3 regions of the Methylocystis sp. ATCC 49242 genome follow, and region 1 is predicted to be linked to each of the others. Evidence: predicted binding sites of a transcription regulator. Region 1 holds the regulator's gene; each other region holds the start of a gene.
The links. The regulator PhoB, encoded in region 1, activates phosphate uptake and scavenging genes when phosphate is short. The targets are predictions, from matches to a motif close to TGTCATNNANCTGTCAT.
Positions count from the first base shown of each region.

Region 2: MET49242_RS09790 (DUF2794 domain-containing protein) is a predicted target of PhoB. The motif match lies at 3,620-3,636, and genes of this name have one in related genera.
Region 3: MET49242_RS05855 (DUF47 domain-containing protein) is a predicted target of PhoB. The motif match lies at 1,901-1,917, and genes of this name have one in related genera.

Region 1 covers NZ_KE124774.1:2,850,499-2,860,025, reverse strand. Annotated here, with positions in the region: gene MET49242_RS15955 (ATP-binding protein) at 1-52, shown strand, start outside; gene pstS (phosphate ABC transporter substrate-binding protein PstS) at 197-1,240, shown strand; gene pstC (phosphate ABC transporter permease subunit PstC) at 1,397-2,371, shown strand; gene pstA (phosphate ABC transporter permease PstA) at 2,383-3,222, shown strand; gene pstB (phosphate ABC transporter ATP-binding protein PstB) at 3,223-4,008, shown strand; gene phoU (phosphate signaling complex protein PhoU) at 4,031-4,750, shown strand; gene phoB (phosphate regulon transcriptional regulator PhoB) at 4,747-5,490, shown strand; gene MET49242_RS15920 (GcrA family cell cycle regulator) at 5,511-6,038, opposite strand; gene MET49242_RS15915 (aspartate aminotransferase family protein) at 6,488-7,684, shown strand; gene argF (ornithine carbamoyltransferase) at 7,684-8,628, shown strand; gene MET49242_RS15905 (Hsp33 family molecular chaperone) at 8,628-9,527, shown strand, end outside.
Region 2 covers NZ_KE124774.1:1,572,110-1,581,636, reverse strand. Annotated here, with positions in the region: gene prmC (peptide chain release factor N(5)-glutamine methyltransferase) at 349-1,245, opposite strand; gene htpG (molecular chaperone HtpG) at 1,272-3,191, opposite strand; gene MET49242_RS09790 (DUF2794 domain-containing protein) at 3,698-4,120, shown strand; gene MET49242_RS09785 (Bax inhibitor-1/YccA family protein) at 4,174-4,941, opposite strand; gene MET49242_RS23305 (hypothetical protein) at 5,554-6,339, shown strand; gene MET49242_RS09775 (lytic transglycosylase domain-containing protein) at 6,545-7,327, opposite strand; gene MET49242_RS09770 (YifB family Mg chelatase-like AAA ATPase) at 7,574-9,112, shown strand; gene MET49242_RS09765 (ATP-binding protein) at 9,123-9,527, shown strand, end outside.
Region 3 covers NZ_KE124774.1:825,519-835,045, reverse strand. Annotated here, with positions in the region: gene MET49242_RS05875 (ETC complex I subunit) at 340-651, shown strand; tRNA gene MET49242_RS05870 (tRNA-Arg) at 673-749, shown strand; tRNA gene MET49242_RS05865 (tRNA-Arg) at 947-1,023, shown strand; gene MET49242_RS23950 (DUF2865 domain-containing protein) at 1,038-1,835, shown strand; gene MET49242_RS05855 (DUF47 domain-containing protein) at 1,941-2,585, shown strand; gene MET49242_RS05850 (inorganic phosphate transporter) at 2,596-3,594, shown strand; gene MET49242_RS05845 (NUDIX hydrolase) at 3,591-4,061, shown strand; gene metC (cystathionine beta-lyase) at 4,058-5,239, opposite strand; gene MET49242_RS05835 (transporter substrate-binding domain-containing protein) at 5,327-6,364, shown strand; gene MET49242_RS05830 (hypothetical protein) at 6,495-7,370, opposite strand; gene MET49242_RS05825 (DUF2478 domain-containing protein) at 7,504-8,034, opposite strand; gene MET49242_RS05820 (hypothetical protein) at 8,198-8,911, shown strand; gene MET49242_RS05815 (DnaJ domain-containing protein) at 8,915-9,527, shown strand, end outside.

The DNA of each region.
Region 1 (9,527 bases):
CTTCAAGGTGACGCTGCCGGCGATCGATCCCGACGCGGCAAAATCGCGATAGTCATTAAAATACAAGCGATAAGTCTGTCATATTACTGTTATCCAACTGTCACAAAATCCTTTTGTGGGTCGGGTAGGAACTGCCTGTGACGGCGCCGTGGGCGCCTCCCCCTGTTTTGTTCTCGAACTGAGAAAGAGACCTCAGATGATTTTCAACATGCTGAAACGCGGCGCCGGCGCGGCGCTTGCGCTCGCCGTGACGGCGGGCGCGGCGGTCGCCCTGGACATTTCCGGCGCCGGCGCGACCTTCCCCTACCCGATCTACGCCAAATGGGCCGAGACGTACAAGAAAGAGACCGGCAACGGCATGAACTACCAGTCGATCGGCTCGGGCGGCGGCATCAAGCAGATCAAGGCGCGCACGGTGACCTTCGGCGCCTCGGACCAGCCGCTCAAGGCCCCCGATCTCGAGGCGGCGGGCCTCGTGCAATGGCCGCAGATCATCGGCGGCATCGTGCCGGTGGTCAATCTGGACGGCGTCGCGGCGGGCGAACTGACGCTCGACGGCGCGACGCTGGCCAGGATCTTCCTCGGCGAAATCACCGCCTGGGACGATGCCGCGATCAAGAAGCTCAATCCGAAGGCCAAACTGTCGAACGCGCCGATCGTCGTCGTGCATCGCTCGGACGGCTCCGGCACCACCTTCAACTTCACCAACTATCTGTCCAAGGTCTCCGAGGACTGGAAGACCAAGGTCGGCGAGAACTCGGCCGTGGAATGGCCGGTCGGCATCGGCGCCAAGGGCAATGAGGGCGTCGCCAACAATGTGGCGAACACCAGGGGCGCGATCGGCTATGTCGAATACGCCTACGCCAAGCAGAACAAGCTGACCTACACCAGGATGGTCAACAAGGACGGCAAGGCCGTCGCGCCAGCCACGGAAAGCTTCCAGGCCGCCGCCGCCGGCGCCGACTGGTCGCATGCCGACGGTTTCTACGAGATCCTGACCAACGAGCCCGGCGCCAAGTCATGGCCGATCACGGCGGCGAGCTTCATCCTGCTCCCGAAGGAGCCGAAGGACGAGGCGGCCGCGGCCGAGGCGCTGAAGTTTTTCGGCTGGGCCTTCGCCAAGGGCGGCAAGGCCGCCGAGGAGCTCGACTATATTCCGATGCCGAAGCCGGTGGTCGAGCTCATCAGGAAGAGCTGGGCTACTGTGAAGGGCGCGGACGGCAAGCCGCTGGCGCACTAATATGGCAGGCGCCGTCCGCGGAGACGGCGGCCTTTTCATCAAGGGACGTCGGTCCTCGCGGACCGGCGTCGGGAGTTGCGAATGACGATCGAGCCAGGCCGGCGCGAAGCGAGCCGGCGTGAAGTGAATGGAGCGGGCGACGTGTCGGATGCACTAATGGAGCAAAGCGTTTCGCAGCCGGCCGTCGCGGACCGCGGCCGGTCGCTCGCGCGCATCGCGATCATCGACCGCGTCTTCCATCAGGTGACGCGCGCGGCGGCGATCGCCGTTCTCATCATCCTCGGCGGCGTGATCGTCTCGCTCGTTCACGGCTCCCTGCCGTCGATGAAGGCGTTCGGCTTCGGCTTTCTGACGTCACAGGCCTGGAATCCCGTCACGGATAATTTCGGCGCGCTGCCGGCGGTCTACGGTACGATCGTCACCTCGCTCATCGCCATGCTCATCGCGGTGCCGGTGGGGCTCGGCATCGCGACCTTTCTCACCGAGCTCTGCCCCCATCCGCTGCGCCGCCCGATCGGCGTCGCGATCGAGCTTCTGGCCGGCATTCCCTCGATCATCTATGGCATCTGGGGCCTCTTCATCTTCGCGCCCTTCATTCAGGCGCATGTGCAGCCGGCGGTGATTTCGGCTTTCGGGAATGTGCCGGTCCTCTCGACGCTGTTCGCGGGTCCGCCCTACGGCATCGGCATGCTGACGGCGGGCTTCATTCTCGCCATCATGGTGCTGCCCTTCATCGCTTCCATCTCCCGGGACGTGTTCGAGACAGTGCCGCCCTTGCTGAAGGAGGCGGCCGCGGGCATCGGCTGCACGACATGGGAAATGATGCGCCATGTCGTGCTGCCCTACACGCGCGTCGGCGTCATCGGCGGCGTGATGCTCGGGCTCGGCCGCGCGCTCGGCGAAACGATGGCCGTCACTTTCGTCATCGGCAATGCGCACAAGGTCGCTCCCTCGCTCTTCGCGCCGGGCACGACGATTTCCGCGACCATCGCCAATGAGTTCACGGAGGCTGTGGGCGACATCTACACGTCGGCGCTGATCCAGCTCGGCCTCATCCTCTTCTTCCTGACCTTCATCGTTCTCGCCTGCGCGCGCTACATGCTGATGCGCATCGAGCAGAAATCGGCTTGAGGAGCCAATTCATGTCGCTCTACGCCGCTCGCCGCCGACGCAATTCGATCGCCACCGGCCTCGCCTGGGGCGCCGCGCTCTTCGGCCTCGCCTGGCTGTTCCTGATTCTCGCGGCCCTTCTCTATGAAGGGCTGCGCGGTCTCTCCCCCGCCGTCTTCACGCAGATGACGCCGCCGCCGGGCAGCCAGGGCGGCCTGCTGAACGCGATCGCCGGCTCCCTCGTGATGACCGTCATCGGCGTCGCCATCGGGGCGCCGCTGGGCCTGCTCGCGGGGACCTATATGGCGGAATATGGCCGACACACGAAGCTCGTGACGGTCGTGCGCTTCATCAACGACATTCTGCTCAGCGCGCCGTCGATCGTCATCGGACTCTTCGTCTATACGATCCTCGTTGCGCCGATCGGCCATTTCTCCGGAATTTCCGGGGCCGTGGCGCTCGCCATCCTGGTCGTGCCGGTTGTGCTGCGCACGACCGAGGACATGTTGCTGCTCGTGCCGGGTTCGATGCGGGAGGCGGCGGCGGCGCTTGGCGCGCCGCGCGCGCTGATCATTTCTCGCGTCGCCTATCGCGCGGCGAAGGCCGGCCTCGTCACCGGCGTGCTGCTCGCGGTGGCGCGCGTCTCCGGCGAGACGGCGCCCCTGCTCTTCACGGCCCTCAACAATCAGTTCTGGAGCTCGGACCTCGCCGCGCCGATGGCGAGCCTGCCGGTCGTCATCTTCCAGTTCGCGCTCTCGCCCTACAAGGACTGGCAGCAACTCGCCTGGACGGGCGCGCTGCTGATCACCGTCACCGTTCTGACTCTTTCGGTCATCGCCCGCGCGGTCAGCGCCGGACGGAGGAAATCCTGAATGAACATCGCCGCCAACGCTCCCAAGGAACCGCCGGCCAAAGTGTCGGTGCGCAGCCTCGATTTCTTCTACGGCTCGTCCCGCGCGCTGAAATCCATCAGCCTGCCGCTCTACGCCAACAAGGTGACGGCCTTCATCGGTCCGTCGGGCTGCGGCAAGTCCACGCTGCTGCGGGTCATGAACCGCATGTATGACCTCTATCCCGGCCAGCGCGCCGAGGGCGAGGTGCTACTCGACGGAGAGAACATTCTCGATCCCGCCGTCGATATCAATGCGCTGCGTTCGCGCGTCGGCATGATCTTCCAGAAGCCGACGCCCTTTCCTATGTCGATTTACGAGAACATCGCCTTCGGCATCCGCCTTTACGAGAAGCTTTCGCGCGGCGACATGGATGCCCGCGTCGAGGAGGCGCTGCGCGGCGCGGCGCTGTGGGATGAGGTGAAGGACAAGCTGCACACCAGCGGGCTCGGCCTTTCGGGCGGTCAGCAACAGCGACTTTGCATCGCGCGCAGCGTCGCCGTGCAGCCGGAGGTCATCCTCTTCGACGAACCCTGTTCGGCCCTCGATCCGATCTCGACCGCGAAGGTGGAGGAGCTGATCGAGGAACTCGCCAATCAGTACACCATCGCGATCGTCACGCACAACATGCAGCAGGCGGTGCGCGTCTCGGACTACACGGCCTTCATGTATCTCGGGGAGCTCGTCGAATTCGGCGACACCGACGAGGTTTTCAACAAGCCGAGAGAAAAGCGCACCCTCGATTACATCACTGGCCGCTTCGGCTGATCTGAATCAAGGAATGATCGCCATGAGCGAACATATCGTCAAATCCTACGACCGCGATCTCGAGGCGCTCGGACGCCGCATCGCGGAGATGGGCGGCATCGCCGAGAAAATGCTCGCGGAAGCGATGGAGGCGCTGTCGACCTGCAACGTCGATCTCGCCCATCGCGTCGTCGCGAGCGACGCGCGTCTCGACGCGCTGCATCGCGAGATCGAGGAAAGCGCGGTCCTGACGATCGCGCGGCGCCAGCCTCTTGCGGTGGATCTGCGCGAATGCATCGCCGCGATCCGCATCGCGGGCGACATCGAGCGGATCGGCGACCTCGCCAAGAACATCGCCAAGCGCACGCTGAAGATCGCGTCGGAAGCGCGCTTTCCGCGCGCCCTCGTGGGCCTCAAGTCGATGCATGAAATCGCGTCGATGCAATTGAAGGACGTCCTCGACGCTTATGCGTTGCGCGACGTCGAGCGCGCGCGGGCGGTGTGGGAGACCGACGCCGATCTCGACGCGCTCGAGGATTCGGTGTTTCGCGATCTTCTCACCTTCATGATGGAGGATCCGCGCAACATCTCCTTCTGCACGCATCTTCTGTTCTGCTCGAAGAATCTCGAGCGCATCGGCGACCACACGACGAATATTTCCGAGACGATCGTCTATCTCGTGACCGGCGAGCCGATGCCGACCGAGCGGCCGAAAATACGCGTCGCCCAGTTCGGCGGAGACAGTGAAGAGGCTTCGCAATGAATGACAGCATTCCCGCGGTAATGCGGGAGGGCAAGAGCGATCGCGCGCCGCGCATACTGGTTGTCGAAGACGAAGCGTCGCTCGCGCTCCTTCTCACTTACAATCTCGAAGCCGAAGGCTATCAGGTCGAGCATGTCGACAATGGCGACGAGGCGGAGCTGCGCATCGCGGAAACGCCGCCCGACCTCGTCATTCTCGACTGGATGCTGCCGGGCGTCTCGGGTCTCGAAATTTGCAGACGCCTGCGCGCGCGCGAGGCCTGCCGCGACATGCCGATCATCATGCTGACGGCGCGCGGCGAGGAAAGCGAACGCGTGCGCGGTCTTTCCGTCGGCGCCGACGATTACGTGGTGAAGCCCTTCTCGACGCCGGAGCTGATGGCGCGCGTGCGCGCGCTGCTGCGTCGCGCGCGCCCGGAGCGCGTCGCCTCGAAGTTGAGGCTGGGCGACATTGATCTCGACCGCGACACGCATCGCGTGCGCCGGTCGGGCCGAGAGATTCATCTCGGCCCCACGGAATATCGGTTGCTGGAATATTTCATGGAGAAGCCGGGCCGCGTCTTCACGCGCGCGCAACTTCTCGACAGCGTCTGGGGCATGTCGGCGGAAATCGACGAGCGCACTGTCGACGTCCATGTCGGCCGTCTGCGCAAGGCGTTGATCCGCGGGCGGGAGAAGGATCCGATCCGCACGGTGCGCGGCGCCGGCTATTCCTTCGACGAAACATTCGGCCGCGACTGAAGTCGCGGCCTTTCATTTTGTCAGGCGTAGCGCGGCGCGCGCAGCTGGTCGCGGGCGCGGCGGCGATCCTGCGCGGGCTGATAGGCGACGCGCGCGTGATAGGCGCAATAGGGGCCGCCGCCGATCGGCGACTTGCCGCCGCAGAAGCGGAATTCCGGCGTCGTCGGATCGCCCATCGGCCAGCGGCACATCGACTCCCGCAGGTCCATCAGCGTCACGCGCTCCGACATCGGGATCACGACTTCTTCCTCCTGCGGCTGCGCGCGGGCGACGACCATCGCCTGCGGCGCGAAGGCGAGCGCCACATTGCCATGCACGACATGGCCGGCTGCGCGCGGCTGCGGCGCCGCCTGACGCTGCGCCTTTGCGGCGCGCGGTCGCGGCGCGGCGGCGGTCTTGGCGCGCTCCGCGAGACCCAGACGATGGATCTTTCCGATCACCGCGTTGCGCGTGATGCCGGGTCCAAGTTCGGCTGCGACCTGGCTCGCGCTGAGTCCGTCGCTCCAAAGTTTACGCAACAGCTCGACGCGTTCATCGGTCCAAGACATATCTGTCCTCCACTCGGTCGGTTCGAGCGCGGATTTAGAATCCTTCACCGCCCGCTGCGCTGGAGGGCGCCAGCGGCGACTTGACGCGGATCGAAACTCGAGAAACGCCGGGCGCGACATGCAGCCAGCGCCGGCAGGAAACGTTACTGACCCAGTTGAATCACGGGCGGGAGTCGCTGGCAAGCGAAAGGCGGCGTTCTCAACAGGCTTTCTGCAAGCTTTGTGCAAGGGTGTTGCTCTCAAGACTCAGTTCGAAGGTCACGGAACGCCTGCAAACCGATTCCTCGCCCGCGCCATAGGACCGCCGCGTCGGCATTCGAGGCCCGAGATTTGACCGCAGAGGCGCGGGCGCATAAAATCAAGGGCTCAAAATGCCGCCCTGAAAAGGGCGGCGCTTTGTTTTTCAGCCCCGCACGGCGTTGCGGTCGCCTGAGCACTGGAGCACGGTTTTGAATTCTGCGCTTTATCCGACCTATGCGCGGGCCGACATCTCTTTCGCGCGCGGCGAAGGCGCCTGGCTCGTCGCCGAGAACGGCGACCGCTATCTGGACTTCGCGTCGGGCGTCGCCGTCCTGTCGCTGGGTCACGAGCATCCGCATCTCGTCGCGACGCTGAAGGCCGCAGCCGAACAGCCCTGGCATGTCTCCAATCTGTTTCGCATCCCGCAGGCCGAGCGTCTCGCCCGGCGCCTCGCCGAGGCGACTTTCGCCGACATCGTCTTCTTCACCAACTCCGGCGCCGAGGCGGTCGAAGCCGCGATCAAGACCGCGCGTAAATATCATGCCGCGAACGGCCAGCCGGAACGCTATCGTCTGATCACTTTCGAGGGCGCCTTCCACGGCCGCACGCTCGCGACCATCGCCGCCGGCGGCAATCCGAAATATCTCGAGGGCTTCGGCCCGCCGGTCGAGGGTTTCGATCAGGTTCCCTTCGCCGATCTCGACGCGGTCGAGAAGGCCATCACGGATGAAACGGCGGGCGTGCTGCTGGAGCCCATTCAGGGCGAGGGCGGACTGCGCGTCTTCCCGCCGGCTTTCCTCTCCGACATTCGCAAGCTGTGCGACGCGCGCGGCCTGCTGCTCGTGCTCGACGAAGTGCAATGCGGCGTCGGCCGCACGGGGAAATTCCTCGCCTGCGAACATGCCGGCGTCACGCCCGACGTCGTCGCGCTCGCCAAGGGGCTCGGCGGCGGATTCCCTATCGGCGCCTGCCTTGCGACGCGCGAGGCGGCGAAAGGGATGACGGCCGGCACGCATGGTTCGACTTTCGGCGGCAATCCGCTGGCGACGGCTGTCGGCTCCGCCGTGCTCGACGTGGTGCTGGAAGACGGCTTCATGCTCCGCGTCGCGCGGCTCGGCGCCTTGCTGCGCCAGCGTCTCGCGGAGCTCGAGGACCGCTATCCTGCGATCATCGGGGAAGTGCGCGGCGAAGGGCTCATGTTCGGCCTCAAGACGCGCGTCCCCAATGGCGACTTCGCCGCCGCCGCGCGCGCGGAAGGGTTGCTCACCGTGCTCGCCGGCGACAATGTCGTGCGACTGCTGCCGCCGCTCATCATCGACGAGAGCGATATCGCCGAGGCCGTCCGGCGTCTCTTCGCCGCCTGCGCGCGGCTTGCGGCTCCGGCGGCGAAACTGGGAGCGGCCTGATGACCGCGCATTCCATGACAAGGCCACGCCATTTCCTCGACATCTGCGATCATTCCGGCGAAGAGCTTCGACGCATCCTCGATCTCGCCAAGTCGCTGAAAGCGAAGCGTGTGAAGGGCGTGGAGCCGACCGGGCGCCCGCTCGCCGGCAAATATCTCGGCATGATCTTCGACAAGCCCTCGACCCGCACGCGCGTCTCCTTCGACGTCGCCATGCGCGATCTCGGCGGCGAGACGATCATGCTCACCGGCAATGAAATGCAGATCGGCCGCGGCGAGACCATCGCCGACACGGCGCGCGTGCTTTCGCGCTTCCTCGACGCGATCATGATCCGCATCCTCTCGCATGAAGATCTGACGGAACTCGCGCGCCACGCGACTGTCCCGGTCATCAACGGGCTCACCAAGCTCTCGCATCCCTGCCAGATCATGGCCGACGTGCTCACCTTCGAGGAGCATTGCGGGCCGATCTCGGGGCGCACGGTCGCCTGGATCGGCGACGCCAATAATGTGCTCGCGAGCTGGGTGCATGCGGCGGCGCGCTTCGGCTTTGCGATCAATGTCGCGACCCCGGCCGAACTTTCGCCGGCCGCTGAGCTTGTCGACTGGGCGAAAGCCAATGGCGTGGCGATGAACGTCACGCGCGACCCCTACGCCGCCGTCGCGGGAACCGATGCGGTCATCACCGACTGCTGGGTGTCGATGGGCGACAGGGACGAGGATTTCCGCCGCAAGGTTCTCGCGCCCTATCAGGTCGACGCGAAGCTGATGCGCGCCGCCGACAAGGACGCGGTGTTCATGCATTGCCTGCCGGCGCATCGCGGCGAGGAAGTCACGGACGAAGTGATCGACGGGCCGCAGTCGGTTGTTTTCGACGAGGCCGAGAACCGCCTGCATGCCCAGAAGGGCGTGCTCGCCTGGTGTCTCGCGCCGGGCGCGGCGTGATGGCCGAGGCGCCGAGCAGGCCGGTCTCTTTCGAGGCGCAGGACGATCGCGTGCTCCCTTTCGCAGTGGAGCCGCTCGACCTGCGCGGGCGCCTCGTGCGGCTGGGGCCGACCGTCGACTCCATTCTCTCGCACTACGATTACCCGCCGCAGGTCGCGCGCCTGCTCGGCGAAGCGATCGCGCTTGCGACGCTGCTCGGCTCGATCCTCGAGTCGCACGGGCGATTCCAGTTGCAGACGCGCAGCGACGGCCCCGTCGACATGCTGGTCGTGGATTACGACGCGCCGGGCAAGCTGCGCGGCTTCGCGCGTTTCGATCTCGCGCGCGTCGAGGAGATGACCGACCCGGCGCCGTCGGCGCTCCTGGGGCGCGGCCATCTCGCCCTCACCATCGAGCGCGAGGAGGACGCCGCGCGCTATCAGGGCGTCGTGCCGCTCGAGGGCGAGAGCCTCGCGGAGGCGGCGCATATGTATTTCCGCCAGTCCGAGCAGATCCCCTCCTATGTGCGCCTCGCCGTCGGCGAGGTCGTGACGCCGCAGGGCCGCAGCTGGCGGGCGGGCGGCCTGCTGCTGCAATATCTGCCCTCGGGCGGCGCAAGGGCGCGCGACCTGTCGCCGGGCGACGCGCCGGAGGGCGCGGGCGTTCTCGACGAAGCCGATGAGGACGACGCCTGGACGGAAGGTCAGGCCCTTGCGGCGACGATCGAGGACCATGAGCTGATCGACCCCGGCCTGTCGGGCGAGCGCTTGCTCTACCGCCTGTTCCACGAGCGCGGCGTGAAGGTCTTCGCCGAACGCGCGCTGGAGGAATTCTGCCGCTGCTCGACCGAGCGCATCGAGAAGCTGCTCAGGAGCTTCACGCAGCAGGAGCGCGCCGACATGGTCGGCGACGACGGCCGC
Region 2 (9,527 bases), 1.3 Mb from region 1:
CGTCGTTCCGCCCGCTGCACTTACCGTGCGCGTCGCCCGCGGCCCGCGCCGCAGGTCGAGCGAGCGACAAACGTCCGTGGCGGTCACACGTCACGCGCAGCTTCAAATTGATGCGCGTCGCGACAAATTCTTGTCGCCTCATTCCGCCGGGATCATGTCAGCTTCGACACCGGCTTTTTGCCGGCTGGTCCTTGGCTTCCGCTCACGCGGCGAAGCCGGATTTTTCGAGACCCCTATCTCGATGTCGACGATCAGCTGGATTTGATTTGACTATAGTGACTCGCTTCCCCGCCGCCAAGGGCGCGTGCGCGGGAAAGGGCAGAAAAACCGCGCACTGTAGCTAATATGTCACGACCGCGACCGCGCGCGCCGCGCCGCCACGACCCTTTCATGCCCGCCAAGGTCGCGGCCGACGCGTTCGACGCCGAATCCCTGCGCGCCGAGAAGCGAAGCGACGCTCACCGCCTGATCTGAGCCGACTTCGAAAGCCACGAGTCCGTCGTCCGCGACGAGCCGTGGCAGATCGTCGATGATCTCCCGGTAGCAGTCGAGCCCGTCGATGCCGCCGTCGAGCGCAAGCGCCGGATCATGAAGCCGCACCTCTGGGTCGAGCTGGGGGATTTCTCCCGCGCGCACATAGGGCGGGTTGGAGACGATGATGTCGAACCGCTCCGATAGCGCCGCCGCCCATCTGCCGCGCATCACGCTTGCGCGATTCGAAAATCCGCAACGCGCGAGATTATTCGCCGCCGCTGCGCAGGCCTGCGGGGAAAGGTCGACCGCCACCGCGCGCGCCCTCGGCAATTCGCTGAGCAGCGCGCAGACGATGGCTCCGGAGCCCGTGCCCAGATCGAGAATTGAAAGCGGTTCGTTGCGTTTCTCGCCGATCAGGTCGAGCGTCGTCTCGATCAGCGTTTCCGTATCGGGACGTGGATCGAGCACATCGGGGGCGACGAGAAGATCGAGCGTCCAGAAGCCGCGTTCGCCGAGAATGCGCGACACGGGCTCGCGCGCGGCGCGGCGCGCGGCATAGTGCGAAAGCGCGTCCGCATGCTCCTCCGCGAGCGGCGCCTGCGGTCGCATGGCGAGTTCGAGTCTCGAAAGATCGGCGGCGGCGCGCAGCAGCGCGCGCGCATCGTCATGCGCTTGCGTTTCTTCCACGCCGCCGGCGACCAGAAATTTAGCGACCTGCGCAATGGCCTGAGCGCGCGTGGGCGTTTCCTCGCGCGCTTCGGATGTCGTCATTGCGCCGCCGCCTGCGTCCATTGCCTTTACGCGTCTTTCGCGATGAGAGCGCTCAGTCGCCGCGTGAAGGCCACCGGATCGACCGGCGTTTCGCCATCCGCGACGCGCGCGAGATCGAGCAGCATATAGAGTCCATCCTTGGCGCCTTCGCGGCCCTTGTCGCGCAGATTTGCGGCAAGCGCGGCAATGGCCGCATGCCTTGGATTGATCTCCAGCACCGGCTTGCCGAACATCGATTTCTGTCCGCTCTCCGCGAGGATTCGTTCCAGTTGCCGGTCAAGTCCCCTGTCGGAGGCGACGAGGCAGGCGGCGCTTTCCGTCAATCGTGTCGAGACGCGCACGTCCTCGATATTTTCGGCGAGCGTTTCCTTCAGCGCGGCGACAAGGTCGCCGACTTCCGTCGCCGGAGTCGCGTCTTCCTTCGGCTCGTCGAGAAGCGCAATCGAATCGATGTCGGCCTGACCCTGCGTCACCGATTTGAAAGGCTTGCCATCGAAGCCCAGCGCGCTCGTGACCCAGAAGGAATCGACCGCGTCGTCGAGCAGCAGCACCTCGATTCCGCGCGCTCGGAATCCTTCGAGCTGCGGGCTCGCGGCAAGGCGCTTCGCATCGTCGCCGGCGATATAATAAATAGCCGTCTGGTTCTCGCGCAGATCGGCCACGTAATCCTTCAGCGTGCGCGTCTTCCCCTCGGACTTCGTCGAAGCGAAGCGCGCGATGGCGAAAAGACCGTCGCGACGGCTGGGATCCTCATGCAGGCCCTCCTTCAGAACGGCGCCGAAGTTCTCCCAGACTTTCGCGAATTTCTCCGGCTCATTTTCCGCGAGCTTCGTCAGCTCCTGAAGGATGCGCGTCGCGACCGCCTTGCCGATTGAGGCGATGACGGGACTTTTCTGAACCATCTCGCGCGAGACGTTGAGCGGAATGTCGGCGCTGTCGACGACGATGCGCACGAAACGCAGCCACGCCGGCATCAAGTCCACCTCGCGCGAGATCAGCACGCGGCGGACATAGAGCTTCGATTTGCTCTTGCGCCCCGGATCGAAGAGATCGAATGGCCGGCTGCCCGGAATGAAGGCAAGGACCGTATATTCCGTGCGGCCTTCCGCGCGCCAGTGCACGGTGAGGGCGGGTTCGTCGAACTGGCCGGACAATTGCCGGTAGAAGTCGAGATACTGCTCCTCCGTGATCTCCGATTTCGGCTTCGTCCACAGCGCGACGCCGTCGGCGATGCGCCGCGGCTCCTTGCCTGGCTCCTCGACGAGATCGATCGGCGTCGAGACGGCGCCGGAATGTTCGCGCACGATGCTCTCGATGCGCCACGGCTCGAGGAATTCGTCGCTTTCGGAATTGAGATGCAGCGTCACGCGCGCGCCGACCGGCGGCGCGTCTTCGAGCGCGAGCGGCGCGATCGAATATGTGCCCTTGCCCTGCGAGGTCCACAGCCAGGCCTTGTCCTCGCCGGCGCGGCGCGTCGCAACCTCGACATTGTCGGCGACCATGAACACCGAATAGAAGCCTACGCCGAATCGGCCGATGAGGGACGACCCCGCGTCCCTCCCTTCCTTGCCGATCTTTTCGAGGAAAGCGCGCGTGCCGGAATTGGCGATCGCGCCGAGCGCGCTGATGAGCTCGTCACGCGACATGCCGACACCATTGTCGGCGACGGTTATGGTGCGTTTCTCCTTGTCGAGCGAGATCGTCACCAGCGGCGCGCCCGCCATCGCGGCGAGTTTCTCGTTGGAAAGCGATTCGTAGCGCAGTTTCTCGCAGGCGTCGGCCGCGTTCGAGATCAGCTCGCGCAGGAACACCTCGCGCTCCGAATATACGGAATGCGTCATCAGCTCCAGGAGCTGCGTGACATCCGCCTCGAAGCCGAAATTGGCGGCTTCGCTCGGCTCGCGCGACAGGGAAGCGGCGTCGGCGGAAGCAGCGTCGTCAGTCATGGCGTCTCCAGAAGAAGATTCCTCTCCATCCCGGGAGAGAACGATAAAAGGGGGAAAATGGGCCGCAATCGGCCGCGCCCTTGAGTTCGTTATTCGTGACGATTTTGCAAGTCCGGAGCTTTGGAAAAAACGCCTGACCGCCGGCTGTGAACGCCGAATCGGCACGCTGTCCCGGATCTGCCGGGCAGACGAGCCGGCGCGGGAATATCCCGGCCGACCCGCCCATCGCCACGATAGCTCAGGATCCTCGCGCCGCGCGATTCCGGGGGGCTGGGGGGCTGACGAAAACCGGAAACGCCCATCGCGAAGCCTGTCGGGGCAACACGTAGATATTGTCTACATCGTTTGGCCTGCAAGGGGCTCAATACCGGCGGAAATGTGATTTTTCCTTTCCAATTTGCTAAGGCCGCGCCGATCGCCGCAATTATTGTCACGAGGCTGACATGAAAGGCTTGCCCCCGGCGTCGCATCGCGCGAACATGAGGAGGTTCGAGGAGAATCGTTGCATGGCGGAGTCGGAGACGACGGAGCCCAGCCCCTCCCGGCCCGCCCTCGTCGTGGTGGCGGGCGCCGGCCGCGCGCAACGGGGCGAGCAGAATCGCGGACGAGGCGAAGCGCGCAGCTACGCGCCAGTATCTTTCGATCGGCGCGAATTGAACATGCTCTTCAATCTGTATGGCGCGAAAGTCGCCGCCGGAGAGTGGCGGGATTACGCGCTGGACTTCACGCCGGCGAAGGCCGTCTTCTCCATCTTCCGCCGCTCGAGCGAGGCGCCGCTCTACCGTATCGAGAAAAATCCCGAACTCGCGCGTCGGCAGGGCGCCTATGCCGTCATCGCCGCCACCGGCCTCGTCATGCGCCGCGGGCATGATCTCGCACGCGTCATTCGCGTGCTCGATCGCGGGTTGAAACTGGTCGGCGCCGAATAGCGGCCAACAAAAAAGCCCCGCCGAAGCGGGGCTTTTCACGATCGCGGGGCGGATCAGTCGTTGCGCTGGCCGAACAGATACAGCAGCGACTGGAACATGTTGATGAAGTCGAGATAGAGCGAGAGGGCTCCGAACACGCTCTTCTTCTGCGCGACTTCATAGCCGTCGCCCTCGTAATACATGTCCTTGATGTTCTGCGTATCCCAGGCGGTCAGGCCGGCGAAGACCAGAACCGCAATGATCGACAGGGCGAACTGCAAGCCGGTGGACTGCAGGAACAGATTGACGAGTCCGGCGATGACAAGGCCCCACACGCCCATCACCAGGAAGGAGCCGAATGCCGACAGATCCCGCTTCGTCATGTAGCCATAAAGGCTGAGGCCGCCGAAAGCGGCTGCGGTGATGAAGAATATCCGCGCAATCGACGCGCCGGTGAAGACCAGCAGGATGGACGACATCGAAAGGCCCATCACCGCCGCGAAGGCGAAGAACAGATTGCGGGCCGTCGCCGCCGACATGGTGGTGGCGCGCGCGCCGAGGAACATCACGAAGGCGAGCGGCGACAGAATGATCACCCAACGCAGCGGCGAGGTGAAGATCATCTGGCCGAATGGGGTCAGAATGATCTGGCCGGCGCCGACCTTGGCCACCGAAAGCATGTAGGTGCCGAGCGCGACCAGGCCCGTGACGGCAAGGCCGATCGTCATGTAATTATAAACGCCGAGCATATAGGCGCGCAGCCCCTCGTCGATCTCGGCCGTCGTTGACCGAGCGACCCCGCGGCCGTAGCCGAAGCTCGTGTTGCGGTCGTAGTTTGACATTGTGACCCTCTCGATCTCCATGGCCAGTCGCCCGGACTTTACCGACGCGCTGTGGCCTTAGCCTCTCTGGCTACCTGCAATATGGCTTGGTCCAAACTGGGTGACAAGGCGGGCTCGGATGAACTCTTGTTAAGGTAATACTTGGCTTAATCGTTCCGGCGATCGTCCGCTTTCGACATCCCTCGGCCCCCGTTTTCGGGGGCGCCCGCGCCGCCGCCTTTCGCACAAGCGAAAGCGGCGCAAAAACCCTTCCGATCGGGCTACGACGGCTTATTTGTTGTAGGAATGGCGAAATTTGAATGCCGACAGGCCAGCTTTCCGGCTGCGTGATTAGTGCAGAGCGGTATAGATGACCGATTGTCGCACCCTTGCTGTCGCGCAAGAATGCGGTAACATTCGACAACGGCGTCGTCCGACCCTCACGGCCGCGGTGAGGGCAAAACGCGGCGCGAAGCAAACCCCAAGTGTCGCGTGTCCTTGTCGCACGAAGACCAGGAGGAGAATATGCGTGACGATGAATCTGCTCAGTTCAGTAGACTGAATGAGAGAATGTCGCGCCTCGTCTTATCGTTCGGCAGATCGGTGCGAGGCGCGTTGTCGGGTGCTCCGACGATGAGTTGCCGTGATCCGCTCCGGCTTCTGGCCGCCACAGCTCTTCTTGTCGTCGCGGGCGCGGCTGCTGCGCCGGCCGAGGCGCATGGGCGGCTTGGCGCCGCTGAGGGTCGGTGCCGCCTGTTCATCGGCCCCGACATCATGAATTTCACCGGTTATTTGCCCGAGGCCTCCAAGAACGAATTTTGCGAAGACATCCCCTCGACCGGCCCGATGATCATGGTGCTCGACGCCGAGCAGGCCGAGCTGCGAGACATGAAGGTTGAGCTGCGCATCGTCAAGGACGTCGGCGGCGAGGAAAAGGAAAACGAAAATCTTGAAGCGGTGACCGTGGCTTACCGCGAGCCGAAGATCTATCCGACCGGCACGATCAATTTCGAGCATACTTTCAACGAGCCCGGCTATTTCGTCGGCATCGTGACCGTGATCGGCGAGCATGGCGAGCGTTGGGTGTCGCGCTTCCCATTCTCCGTCGACAAGACTTTCATGCGCGATCTGCCAGTCTATCTGATGATGGGTCTCGGCGTGCTGGCGGTCGCAGGCATTTATCTCGTCCACCGCAGGCGCAACCCGCCGCCGCAGATCGCGACCGCCGCCGCAGCCTTCAAATCGCCGCCGCCCCTTTCCGATTCGGGACTCGGGGATGACGCCGACCCACAAGGCGCAGACCATGGAGAGACGACGGCAAATCAGGATGGGGAGGCGGAAAGTCCGGACAAGCCGAGCGCCGGCAAGGCGAAGGACGATCCGGACGACGCTGACAATTATCGCGCCGCCGCCGAGTAGCCGCTCCGTTAGCGCCGGCGAAGATTTGCCGGCGCGACCACTTGCTCCCTTCTGGCGAGTTCGCGAGAGAGGGCAATAGCGGGCTCTCTGAGATTTCAGAGATAATTCAAGAGAGAGCGCCCGGCCAAACCGTGTTCTATATCAACGGTGCGCAAACCCTTTCAGATTTGCGCACCGAATCGCGCGTGCTCCCGCTCCCGAAGGATCAATCGGACTCGCCGCCCCCGCCATCGATCTGACGGCCAATAATGGCGATGGCCCGTTGGTAGACCGAAGCGGCGTTCCAAGCCTGAATCGCATCGAAATTGGGCTCGCCGGGCTGATATCCTGCGCCCGGACGCCACCCGTGAGCCCGGAGGAAATTCGCCGTCGCGGAAAGCGCGGCGCCCGCGTTGTCGAGATTGCCGCCGCCGCCGTAGTTGAGGATATTCTTGGGCAGGAATTGCGTCTGACCGATCTCGCCGTGCATGGACCCGCGCGCGTTTGGCGACAGCGTTCCGTGATCGATCAGCGTGAGCGCTGCGTTCAGCTGGTCCGTGAAATAATCCGACCGGCGGCAGTCATAGGCCAGCGTCGCAATAGCCGAGAGCGCGTGCTGATTCCCTAGCACGGCGCCGAACCCCGTCTCCATGCCCCAGATGGCCAGAAGCGGTCCCGGCGGGACCCCGTAGCGTTGCTGAATTGACGAAAACAGCGCCGCCTGGGAGCGCTTGAGCGAACGCCCCCGCGCGACGATGGCCGAGGCGCCGCGTTTGGCCATGAACTGATCGAGCGAGAGGCGGAAACTTTTCTGGCCGCGATCGGCCGAGATGGTAGCTGTATTATAATGGGTTCCCATCAGGGCGTCGATCGCGCCCGGTCCGTGTCCGCTGGCGCGCGCTTCTTCGGCGAAATCCTGCTTCCAGCGCTCGAAACCGCCGGGGCCGTTGCCGCATTGCGCGGCGCTCGCGGAAGGCGCAGAACCGAGCGTCGCAGCCGTGAAAACCATTGCCGCAGAGCTTCTCCACAAAAGATTTCGCATAGTATGGCCTCCTTCTGGATAAACCTTCGAGTCGAGAGGAGCCTAAACAATTTTGTCTTCTCGGCAACTGCCGCGCCAATGAATCCGCCGCGGCGCGACGGTCCGGGACCCTCGAGCCACATGAGGCGTTCTCACATTGTTCTTGCGCGTGAAAAGCTTGAACGCTACTTTGGTGCTGTTTCAGGCTTTGCCGAATTTTTCGGAGCGCAGGTCATGGCGGTGAGAGTTGCGACGGTCGCATTCGAAGGCGTCGAGGCGCGGCCAGTCGACGTGCAGGTGCAAATCACGAGCGGCTCCGTTGTCTTCAACGTCGTTGGCCTTGGGGACAAGGCCGTCGCCGAATCGCGGGAGCGCGTGCGCGCCGCGCTCATCGCCTCCGGGCTCGCCCTGCCCGCGAAGCGCATTACGGTCAATCTCGCGCCCGCGGACATGCCGAAGGAGGGGAGCCATTACGATCTTCCCATTGCGCTGGGCGTCATGGCGGCGATCGGCGCCATTCCTTCGGACGCGCTCGACGGTTTCGTCGTGCTCGGCGAACTCGCGCTCGATGGAACGTTGACCCCGGTCGCGGGCGTGTTGCCGGCGGCGGTGGCCGCCAACTCGCGGGGGCAGGGGCTGATCTGCCCGCGCGAATGTGGTCCGGAGGCCGCATGGGCGTCGCGCGACATGGAGGTGCTGGCGCCGCGTTCGCTCATCCAGCTCGTCAATCACATGAAGGGAACGCAGGCGCTCGCGCGGCCCGAACCGGCAGTGCGCGCGCTCGCCGCCGACCTTCCCGACCTCGCCGACATCAAGGGGCAGGAGAGCGCCAAGCGCGCGCTGGAGATCGCCGCCGCCGGCGGTCACAATCTTCTCATGAGCGGGCCGCCCGGGGCCGGCAAATCCATGTTGGCCGCGCGTCTGCCGTCGATCCTGCCGCCGCTTACGCCGCGCGAGCTGCTCGAGGTCTCGATGATCCATTCCGTCGCCGGGCAGATCGCCGGCGGCGAACTCACCGATCGGCGTCCCTTCCGCGCGCCGCATCACTCGGCCTCGATGCCTGCGCTCGTCGGCGGAGGAACGCATGCGAAGCCTGGCGAAATTTCGCTGGCCCATAATGGCGTGCTGTTTCTCGACGAATTGCCGGAGTTTCAGCCGCAGGCGCTCGACAGTCTCCGCCAGCCGCTCGAAACCGGCGAGGTCGCCGTCTCGCGCGCCAATCATCGCGCCGTCTATCCCGCGCGTTTCCAGCTTGTCGCCGCGATGAACCCCTGCCGATGCGGTCACGCGCTCGATCCGGGCTACGCCTGTCGCCGCCAGCCCAACGAGCGCTGCGTCGCGCAATATCAGGCGCGCCTGTCCGGCCCCTTGCTGGACCGTTTCGACCTTCAAATTGAAGTTCCGGCCGTCACCGCCGCCGATCTGGTGCTGCCGCCGCCATCGGAAGGGTCGCGCGAGGTCGCCGCTCGCGTCGGACGCGCCCGCGCGCTGCAGCGCGACCGCTATGACGCGCTGGGTCTGCCGGGCGTCGCCGCCAACGCCGCCGCGCCAGCCGCCGTCATCGAGCGCGTCGCCATGCTCGACGCCGCGGGGACGACGCTGATTCGCGAGGCTTCCGACCGTTTCGCGCTTTCGGCGAGAGGATTTCACCGCGTGCTGAAACTTGCGCGCACCATCGCCGATCTCGACGGGGCCGCTCAGGTCGCGCGCCCGCATCTTGCGGAGGCGCTCTCCTACCGCGCGGGGCTTGCGGCTGGAAGGATCGCGGCCTGATGGTTGAAGAATGAGCGCGAAGGACATTCTGATTCTTGTCGCGGCGCAGCTTGTCGTTACGCTGCTCGCCGTCTCGATCTTCGTCGCGGCCCGAAAGCGCGGTCGTGGCCAGGTCGAATCTGAGCTCGAACGCCTGCGCGATGAAATTTGGGAACTGCGCGCCGCCGCCGCCGCGCGCGACAGGGCGGAGGCCGCGAGCCTCGCCAAGTCGCGCTTTCTCGCCACTGTCAGCCACGAGATCCGCACGCCGTTGAATGGCGTCATGGGTCTCGCGCAGCTTCTCGCGATGACGCGTCTCGACGCCGAGCAGGCGAGCTATGTCGAGGCGATCAATGATTCGAGCCGCTCGCTGGCGCAACTCATCGACGACATACTCGATTTTTCGAAGATCGAGGCGGGCAAACTCGAATTGAGG
Region 3 (9,527 bases), 2.0 Mb from region 1:
GCTGTCTTTGCAAAATCGACAGATTGCGGCAAAGTCCGTTATTGACTGTTTTTTCGCGGCTATCCCCAGCGTGATCGCCTGTCTGTGGTCCACGGATTTCCCGGCCATCGATGCTTGCCTGGGTGCAGGCGACTGCTGGCGGGCGCCAAGGCGGGCACAGGAATTTGAAAGCCGGAAAGCCCGCGACCCGGAAAGTTCTCCCCCGGCCGCGAAGATGAGGTTGCAAAAAATTGTCGGCCCATTACGAAGAACGTCGAGCGGCTGGCGTCGGCGTCCGATGGGCGGAAGCCGAGCCGGCGCAGCGGTGGTTTTCCCCGCCTTCTAAATCGTGAGGTTGAAATGACCGCCCGAATCTATCGTCCGGCGCCGAGCGCCACCCAATCAGGTCCGGGAGCCGTCAAACCGTGGCGGCTCGATTTCGATCCGGAATCGCCGCGCACGATCGACCCGCTGATGGGCTGGACCAGCTCCGGCGACATGAAGCAGCAGGTGCGCCTGCGATTCGACACCAAGGAAGAGGCGATCGCCTACGCAGAGCGCAACGGCATTCCTTATCGCGTCGAGGAGCCCAAGGAGAACCTTGCGGCGCGGCGCACAGCTTCCTATTCGGATAATTTCAAGACCAGCCGCATCGGTCTCTGGACACATTGACAGGAGATTTGCCGTCCTCACGGCCCCGTAGCTCAGCTGGATAGAGCAACTGCCTTCTAAGCAGTAGGTCGCAGGTTCGAATCCTGCCGGGGTCGCCAGCCGCGTTTTGCGGCGAAAATCATCGGATGCAGCCCGCCGAGACATTCCCCGAATTCGCCGCTATTCCAGTGGCGCGTGTGAGCCAGTGCACAGTTTACGGCGAAGTCTGATATAGGCTTGTCCGCCATTGAGACGATTCTTATGAGCGTCGCCAGAAACGACATATTTTGGTAGCAGCTTGCGTTCGCGTAGCTCGGGCTCCGTAGCTCAGCTGGATAGAGCAACTGCCTTCGAAGCAGTGGGTCGCAGGTTCGAATCCTGCCGGGGTCACCAGCGCGACGCGGGAAATGAAAACGGAAACAGAAGCAATGCGGCGCATCCGTCCAATATTTGCAGCGATCGCCGCGGGCCTTGCAGCGGCATTTCTGTTGGCTCCCGCGGAAGGGCAGGCCGAGGGCCTGCTCGAATTTCTCTTCGGTCCGGACCCGACGCCGGCCAGGCCTTCGGCTCCGCCGCCGCGCGCGCCCCGCGATTCGGCGTCGAGCCGCCGCGCGAGCGCCCATAAAGGCGCCGTCGGCGAGTTGCGTTTCGCCAAGCCTGGAGAAGGGGGGCCGGGACAGGGCGAGCCGTCGACGGGCGGCTACTGTGTGCGCATCTGCGACGGCTATTATTTCCCCTTGATAAAATCGACCCGCGCCACGCGGCAGCAATCCTGCGAATTCGCCTGTCCTTCCGCGCCGATGGAGATCTACGACGGCGGGAGCATAGAGACGGCGCGCAATTACAAGGGCGAACGCTATACGGCGCTCAAGACAGCCTTCGCCTTCCGCGACAAGGCGTCTGTCAACTGCTCCTGCAATGACCCGAAATCCTCGGCGGCATTTTTCGAGCGCACCGCGCTCACGGACCCCACGCTGCACTCCGGCGACATCGTCGTCGAGGCCAACGGCGCCTTCGTTTACAGTGGAACGACACTGGTGCCGCTCAACCGCGCATCTTTCGTGCCGTCGCAGGTTCGCCAGCGTCTCCGGATGGTCCTGAATCGCGCTCCGGCGAGGAACCCGTCGCTATCCGAGATTTTGACGCCGCAAGAACAGGCGGTCGAGCTAAGCAAGGCCGATCGGACCGGAACCACAACGCGTTAGTCGCATCGCGGTCGCTTTAGCGCTTTACAGCGGGCCGCCAGGCCGGCTAAGTGCCGCTGTCGTTTGTGACAGATTTGTGACAGCGGCGAACCGGCGGAGGCGACGATGCTGTCTTGGTTTCAGGCGCTCATGCCCAGAGAGGAGCGTTTCTTCGACCTCTTCGAGAAGCACGCGGAGACGCTTGTCGCGGGATCGAAGGGGTTGCGGACGCTTCTGGAGGGCGGTGACAACGTCTTTCCATGCAGCCAGGAAATTCGCCGTCAGGAACACGAGGCTGACGCGATCACGCGCGACACGCTGCTCGCCGTGCGGCGCACCTTCATCACGCCATTCGACCGCAGCGACATCCGTGATCTGATCACCGCGATGGACGATACGATCGATCAGATGCATCAGACAGCCAAGGCGACGCTTCTCTATGAGACGCGGGAGTTCGATCCGCAAATGCGTCGGATGGGGGACATCATCGTGCAGGCCGCGGATCTGACCCGCGCGGCGATTCCGCTGCTGCGCGCGATGCATCAGAACGCCGGCAAACTGAACAGCTTCAGCGAGGAAATCTCCCGCATCGAGGAAGAGGCCGACGGGATCCACGACCAGGGGCTGAAGGAGCTGTTCCGCGCGCATCGCCACAGTGATCCGATGGCTTTCGTGGTCGGAGCCGAGATCTACGGCCATCTGGAGAAGGTCGTCGATGGTTTCGAGGATGTGGCGAATCGGGTGACGGGCATCGTCATCGAGCACAACTGAGGGGATACGCGTGGCCGATTCCGCGTTCCTTCTTTATGGCCTCATCGCCGTGGCGCTGGCTTTCGACTTCCTCAATGGTCTGCACGACGCCGCCAACTCCATCGCCACGATCGTATCGACGCGCGTGCTGCGCCCGCAATATGCGGTCTTCTGGGCGGCGGCGTTCAATTTCATCGCCTTCCTTTTCTTTGGCCTGCATGTTGCGCAGACCATCGGCACCGGCATCATCTCGCCGGAAATCATTGACGACAAAGTGATCTTCGGCGCGCTGATGGGCGCCATCGTCTGGAATCTCGTCACCTGGGCGCTGGGCATTCCGTCGTCGAGTTCGCATGCGCTCGTCGGCGGCCTCGTCGGCGCCGGCGTGGCCAAGATCGGAACCGGAGCCATCGTCTGGAGCGGCCTGTTGAAGACCGGCTCCGCAATTGTGCTCTCCCCGGCGCTGGGTTTCGTGCTGGCGCTCATGCTGGTGCTGGCGGTGTCGTGGATTTTCGTGCGCAGGAGTCCTGCCGCGGTCGACAGGCTTTTCCGCACATTGCAATTTGTTTCTGCTTCGCTTTACTCCCTCGGCCATGGCGGCAATGATGCGCAGAAGACGATGGGCATCATTGCGGTGCTGCTTTACTCGCATGGCGTCTATGGCGGCGAGTTTCATGTGCCCTTCTGGGTGGTGCTGACCTGTCAGGCCGCGATGGGCCTTGGCACCCTCTTCGGCGGCTGGCGGATCGTCCACACCATGGGCTCGAAGATCACGCGACTCACGCCCATGCAGGGCTTCTGCGCCGAGACGGGCGGGGCGATCACCCTGTTTCTGGCTACGGGTTTCGGCATTCCGGTTTCGACGACGCATACGATCACCGGCGCCATAGTCGGCGTCGGGGCCGCAAGACGGGCGTCGGCCGTTCGCTGGAACATCGCCAAGGATATTGTCGTCGCATGGATCATCACCATGCCGATGGCGGCCTTCATCGCGGCAATGTTTTACACGTTGGCGAGGCTAGCCGGATGAAGGCTGCCAAAAAGGCGCCGAAGGCCAGGAAGAAAGCTGACGGCGCCGCGACCCGGGTTCAATATGCGGCCCTGCCATGGCGCATTAGCGAGGAGGAGGGCGTCGAGATCCTTCTCGCAACCTCGCGCGACACGAAGCGCTGGGTGATCCCCAAGGGCTGGCCGATGAAGGGCCGCAAGCCCCATATCGCCGCCGCCATCGAGGCCACGCAGGAAGCGGGTCTGCACGGCAAGATCGAGAAGACCAAGCTCGGCGACTACGAGTATGACAAGCGCATGAAAGGCGGCGCTTCCGTCACCTGTCGCGTGGAGGTGTTTTCCCTGCGTGTCGAGCGTCAGCGCAAGAAATGGCCGGAAAAGGGCCAGCGCGTCACGCACTGGTTTCCCTACAGGATCGCCGCCGAACAGGTGGACGAGCTGCAATTGCGCGAGATCATCCTGGCTTTCGGCGCGGCGCTGAAGGCTTAGGCGTTTAGGCGCGCAAAGCCCGCTTCCAGATCCTCCTCGAGATCCGCGACATCCTCCAGCCCGATCGAAAAACGCAGGGCGGGGCCTTCCGCAACCCAGCGGGTCGCCGTGCGATAGGACGAGCAGTCGAAGGGGATCACGAGGCTCTCGTAGCCGCCCCAGGAAAAGCCGATTCCGAAGAGCTCGAGTCCGTCGACAAAGGCGGCGACGGCCTGTTTCGACACAGGTTTCAGAATGACCGAAAACACGCCCGAGGCGCCCGAGAAATCGCGCTTCCAGAGGGCGTGGCCCGGATGGTCGGGCAGGGCGGGGTGCAGCACGCGGGACACCTCCGGACGCGCCGAAAGCCAGCGGGCGATTTCGAGCGCCGCTCGCTCCTGTTCGCGCAAGCGCAGCGCCATGGTGCGCAAACCGCGCAGAGCGAGCGAGGCGTCGTCAGGCCCGGCGCCCATTGCGAACATGTTGAAGGTTGCGCGCAGACGCTTCGCCCATTTGGCGTTTGCGGAAATGAGGCCGAGCAGCAAGTCTGAATGACCGGAGAGATATTTGGTTCCGGCCTCGATTGCGAGATCGCAGCCGCGTTCGTGCGGCGGGAAGTAAAGCGGCGTCGCCCAGGTATTGTCGATGATGACGCAAGCGCCTCTCTCCCGCGCCGCCGCGGCGATGGCGGGAACGTCCTGTATCTCCATGCTCTGCGAGCCGGGCGATTCGAGCAGCACCGCCGTCGTCTCGGGCCTTATCAGCGCGGCGATTTCGGCGCCGATCCGCGGATCGTAATATTCCGTCGTTACCCCGAAGCGCTTCAGAAAACCGTCACAGAAACTCCGTGTCGGCTGATAGGCCGAATCGACGACAAGTACGTGGGCGCCGGCGTGCGTCGCAGTGAGCAAGGCGAGGGCGATGGCCGCAAGGCCGGAGGGGACCAGCACTGTGTCCGCAGCGCCGGCGATTTCGCTCCAGGCGTCCTCCAGCGCGCGCGTCGTTGGCGTGCCCTTGGTGCCGTAGGTGTAGGGCTGCCGCAGCGCTTCGAGATCGGCGAGCGTGGGGAAAAGCACCGTGGAGCCGCGATAGATCGGCGGATTGACGAAGCCGAAATGATCGAATGGCGCGCGGCCGGCCTGGGTCACCAATGTGTCCATGCGCATTTTCCGCCGCTTTTTCCGATTATCAGTGCTCATGCTATTCCCCGGCGCGCCCATGGGCCCCCAGCTTGCGCCGGGCCGGCGCCAAACTAATATACCGACCAACCGAATCCGAGCCCGTCCATGATCGCCCGACGCTTTTTCCTCGCCGTCGCTCTGGCGGTTATGTGCGCGCTGGCCGCCGCGCAGGATGCGGAGGCGCAAATCGAGATTGGTCCGACGCTCAGTGAAATCCTCAAACGCGGCTTTGTCATCTGCGGCATGACCGAAGCGGACGGCTTCGCCGAGCCGCTCGACGGAAACGAATGGCGCGGATTCGACGTCGATATTTGCCGCGCCCTTGCCTCGGCGATTTTCGACGATCCGACAAAAGTGATGTATTCGGCGCTCCCGGCGAAGGAGCGCGCTGCGTCGTTACAGGGCAATTGGGTTGATCTTCTTGCCAGCGGCGCGCCCTGGACGCAGTCGCGAGACACCGGCCAGCGCATCATCTATGCGGGGGTCTCATTATATGACGGCCAGACCTTTCTGGTGCGGCGGCAGCGCAGCTTCGCCTCGGCGCGGGACCTATCGGGCGTCTCGGTCTGCGTGCAGCGTGGCACGTCCTATGAGCTGACGCTCGCCGATTTCTTCAATGTGCGCAAGGCTCCCTATGAGCCGCGCGCCTTCGAGACCTTCGAGGAGGCGGCCGCCGGCTATGAGGCCGGGAAGTGCGACGCGCTGACGGCCGACGCCTCCATGCTCTATGCGGCGCGCGCGAAATTCGCCTCGCCGGCCGACCACGCCGTCCTGCCGGACATGCTGTCGAAGGCGCCGCGCGGGCCTGTCGTGCGGCAAGGCGACGACCAATGGCTCAACATCGTGCGCTGGACGCTCTACGCCATGATCAACGCGGAGGAGCTGCAGGTTTCGATCCTCAACGCCGATCTCGCGCTGAAGTCGGAAAATCCCGACATTCGCCGGCTGGTGGGGGTGGACGGAGATCTCGGGGCGGGTCTCGGTCTCGCGAAGAACTGGGCCTTTCGGATCATCAAGCACATCGGCAATTACGGCGACATGTTCGATCGCAATCTGGGGCCGGCGACCCCTATGGCGATGGACCGGCGGATCAACGCCCTGTGGAGCAACGGCGGGCTGATGTATGCGCCGCCAGTCCGGTGACGGGGGGCGGCGCAAACTTTTATTGGTTTCCGTTACAAATGAAGACGCCTTGTCGAATGACGCGGCGTCTCCTTTTAGGCGGCGGCGAAGAAACCCGATCCTCCGCAGTTCCCTGACCGGGCGACCGATCTTACTTTCTGTTGCTCACGTTGATGATTTCGCCGGGAACGCGCGGAGCGACAGGCGCAGAGTCCTTGTTGCAACTGGCTGAGCCCAACCCGACGGTCCAATCGTTCGGATTCGTCCATTTCGCGTTTTGATTCTTCGCGCAATAGACCCGCACGACGCCGGCGCGTTCGAGTCTTTGCAGCTCAGGATATTCGTAAGCGTAGAAAATGCGGTTCTTCCGGGCGCCTTCGACAAAACACCAGACTTTCACAGGTTTGCCGGTTCTAAGATAGAATTCCTGCGCCATGTCCGCATATCGTTGCGAATATTTGCCCCAAATGACGTCGGCCTGCTCGAAGGTCAGCGGATTTATGTTTCTGTAAATTCGCCCATAAATTGGCACCGTCCAGGCGCTTGGTCCTGCGTTGCCGCGGTCATACCAGTGCTCCACCAACATCCTCACATAAGACGGATATTGCAAGGATGTGGTCTGCCCCTCGTCCCAGATGGCGCAATTTCGCTCGGTCGAGTCCGAGCTGCATTTCTTTCTGTCGTAACCGGGGTTCTGGCCTTCATTGATATTGTCCAGAAGCCGCACAAGGCTCCCGTGATTGCCCCAGCCGGACCAGAAGCCCATATGCACCTGGGTTCCGCGCGCCACCAGAAGCGGTTCGTAGTTTATTGCGTCGGCGAGGAGCAGGTATGTGAACCGGCTATCGCTCGTCATTACGTCCTTGACCTGGAATCTGGTGAATATTGGCGTGTATGGATCGAAATTGTTGTAGCCATACGCATTGGCGCTTCGTCCGGAGGCCTCTTCCGCCTGTCCCGCGCAAGGCAGAACGGCTGAAGCCAGAATTGCGCCGATGGCCAGCAGTAGCGACTTGTATCGTCTCATCCGCGTTTCCCCCCTCGCTTCCAAAGCCCGCCTCGCCACGTCGGTCAGACCCGGCGGCGCATCCGCTATCGCGCTTGAGCGTGCCCCTCGCGACATCAAACATGTCACAGATTGCGTCGTCGTGCTCGTCGTTTCAATTCGGATTTCTCACCCGCGTCCACCAGCGGGAAAGAGCCTCGCGATCCGGCGCGACATCCTCGGCGAGCGGGCCCGCAAAGACGCTCCACTCCTCGCGGAAATGCGGCGACACCGCCGCGATCACCGGAATGCGCGCGGTCATGGCGGCGCGGAAGGCGTCGCAAAGGCCGCCGCGGCTCGCCTCCTGCTTTGCGAATTTACTGATCACGATCAGGTCGGCGCCTGCGCGCGCGGCGCGCTCCACGGCGGCGCAGGCCATGGCGAGTTCGCCCGTGTCGAGATTGCAAGCGACCGAGCCGCGGCCGAGATCCTGCGAGATCGGATAATGCGCGCCGCAGGACAGATCGCGCAGCATGATGCGCGTCTTTCCATCCGGGTCGGCGACGCGCGTCTGCGTCACCCCCGCGATACGCACGCCGGCCGCGGCCAGCTCTTCCGCGAATCGGCGCATGAGACTTTGCACATTTTCGCTGTCTTGCGCCGGCAAGGCGGCGATGGGCGTGGGAGGAAGCTCGTTGCGGATCACTTGACGCCTCGTCGGCTGCGTCGCTCGCCGTTTTCGCGAAAGCCAGGCGAGCAATCTTCGGCGTGGGCGCGCGCAAGCCGCTTCGCCCCCTCTGCGGCCACTTGTTTTGCAAGAGGCGACGCCCGATTTTATATAGCGTTACCATCAAGCGACGTGAACTGCCGTGGGCGATGACCTGAACAAGACGCCGGCGACGCGACCCGCACAGAATAGTGCGATCGACGCATTTCTCGAAAAGGCGAGAAGCGTCACGGATTCGCGCGCCTCGCGGGGACGCCTGATTTTCGCGCTCGACGCCACGATGAGCCGACAGCCCACCTGGGATCTGGCGCAGTCGATACAGGGCGAAATGTTCCGCACGACCGCCGCGCATGGCGGACTGGATGTTCAGCTGGTTTATTTTCGAGGGTTCGGAGAATGCCGCGCTTCACGTTTCGTCTCGGGCGGCGAGGGGCTTGGCGCCCTGATGGCGAAGATTTCCTGTCGCGGCGGCAAGACCCAGATCGGCAGGGTGCTGAGCCATGCGCTCGATGAAACCCGCGCACAGCGCGTGGGCGCTCTGGTCTATATCGGCGACGCGATGGAGGAAAACCCCGACGCTCTCGCGTCGACCGCCGGAGAACTCGGATTGCTGGGGCTCAAAGCCTTCATGTTTCAGGAGGGGGCCGACCTGGAGACGCAGCGCGCCTATCGCGAAATCGCTCGCCTCACGGGCGGCGCCCATGTGGCCTTCGACTCGTCGGCCCCGCGTCGCCTCGCGGAACTGCTAGGCGCGGCGGCGGCCTACGCCGTCGGCGGGATGATGGAGCTGGAGCGTCGGGCGGAGCGGGGCGAGGGAGCCGCGCGCCTGCTTCTGTCGCAGATGGGGGCAAGATAAGCCATGCCTGTCCTTCTCGGATTTTTCGCGCTCGTTCTTACGCTGGTCGCGTTGAAGGCCTACACCAAAGCCTCGCCCGCGGCGCTGGCGCAGATCATCCGGCGGGGCGGCGGCTTCGCGCTCATGGCGCTCGGCGGGCTGCTACTGCTGCGCGGGCGGCTCGACCTCGGGCTGGCGCTCGGAGGGTTCGGCTTCTGGCTGATGGGTTTTTCGGTCCCCCGGGGATTGCGTAACGCTGGGGCAGGGGGCGCTGGCGTATCCCGCGTCCGTTCCGCGATGATCGAGATGGAGCTCGATCACTCCACCGGCGCGATCAGCGGAGTCATCCTTGCGGGAAAGGATGAGGGGAAACGTCTTTCTTCTCTCGCCCGTCCCGCGCTCCTCGAACTTTACGCGATCTGCCAGCGGGACGATCCCGACGGAGCGCGCCTGCTAGAGGCGTATCTGGATCGCCGCTTTCCCGGATGGCGTGCGGCAGGCGATGCGAACCAGAACGCGGGGGGCTTCGGCGCGGGCGAGGCGCGCGCTCGCCGAGCGGGCACGATTTCCGAGGACGAAGCCTATGAAATCCTCGGGCTGAAAAAAGGCGCGGCGGCCGACGAAATCGCGCGGGCGC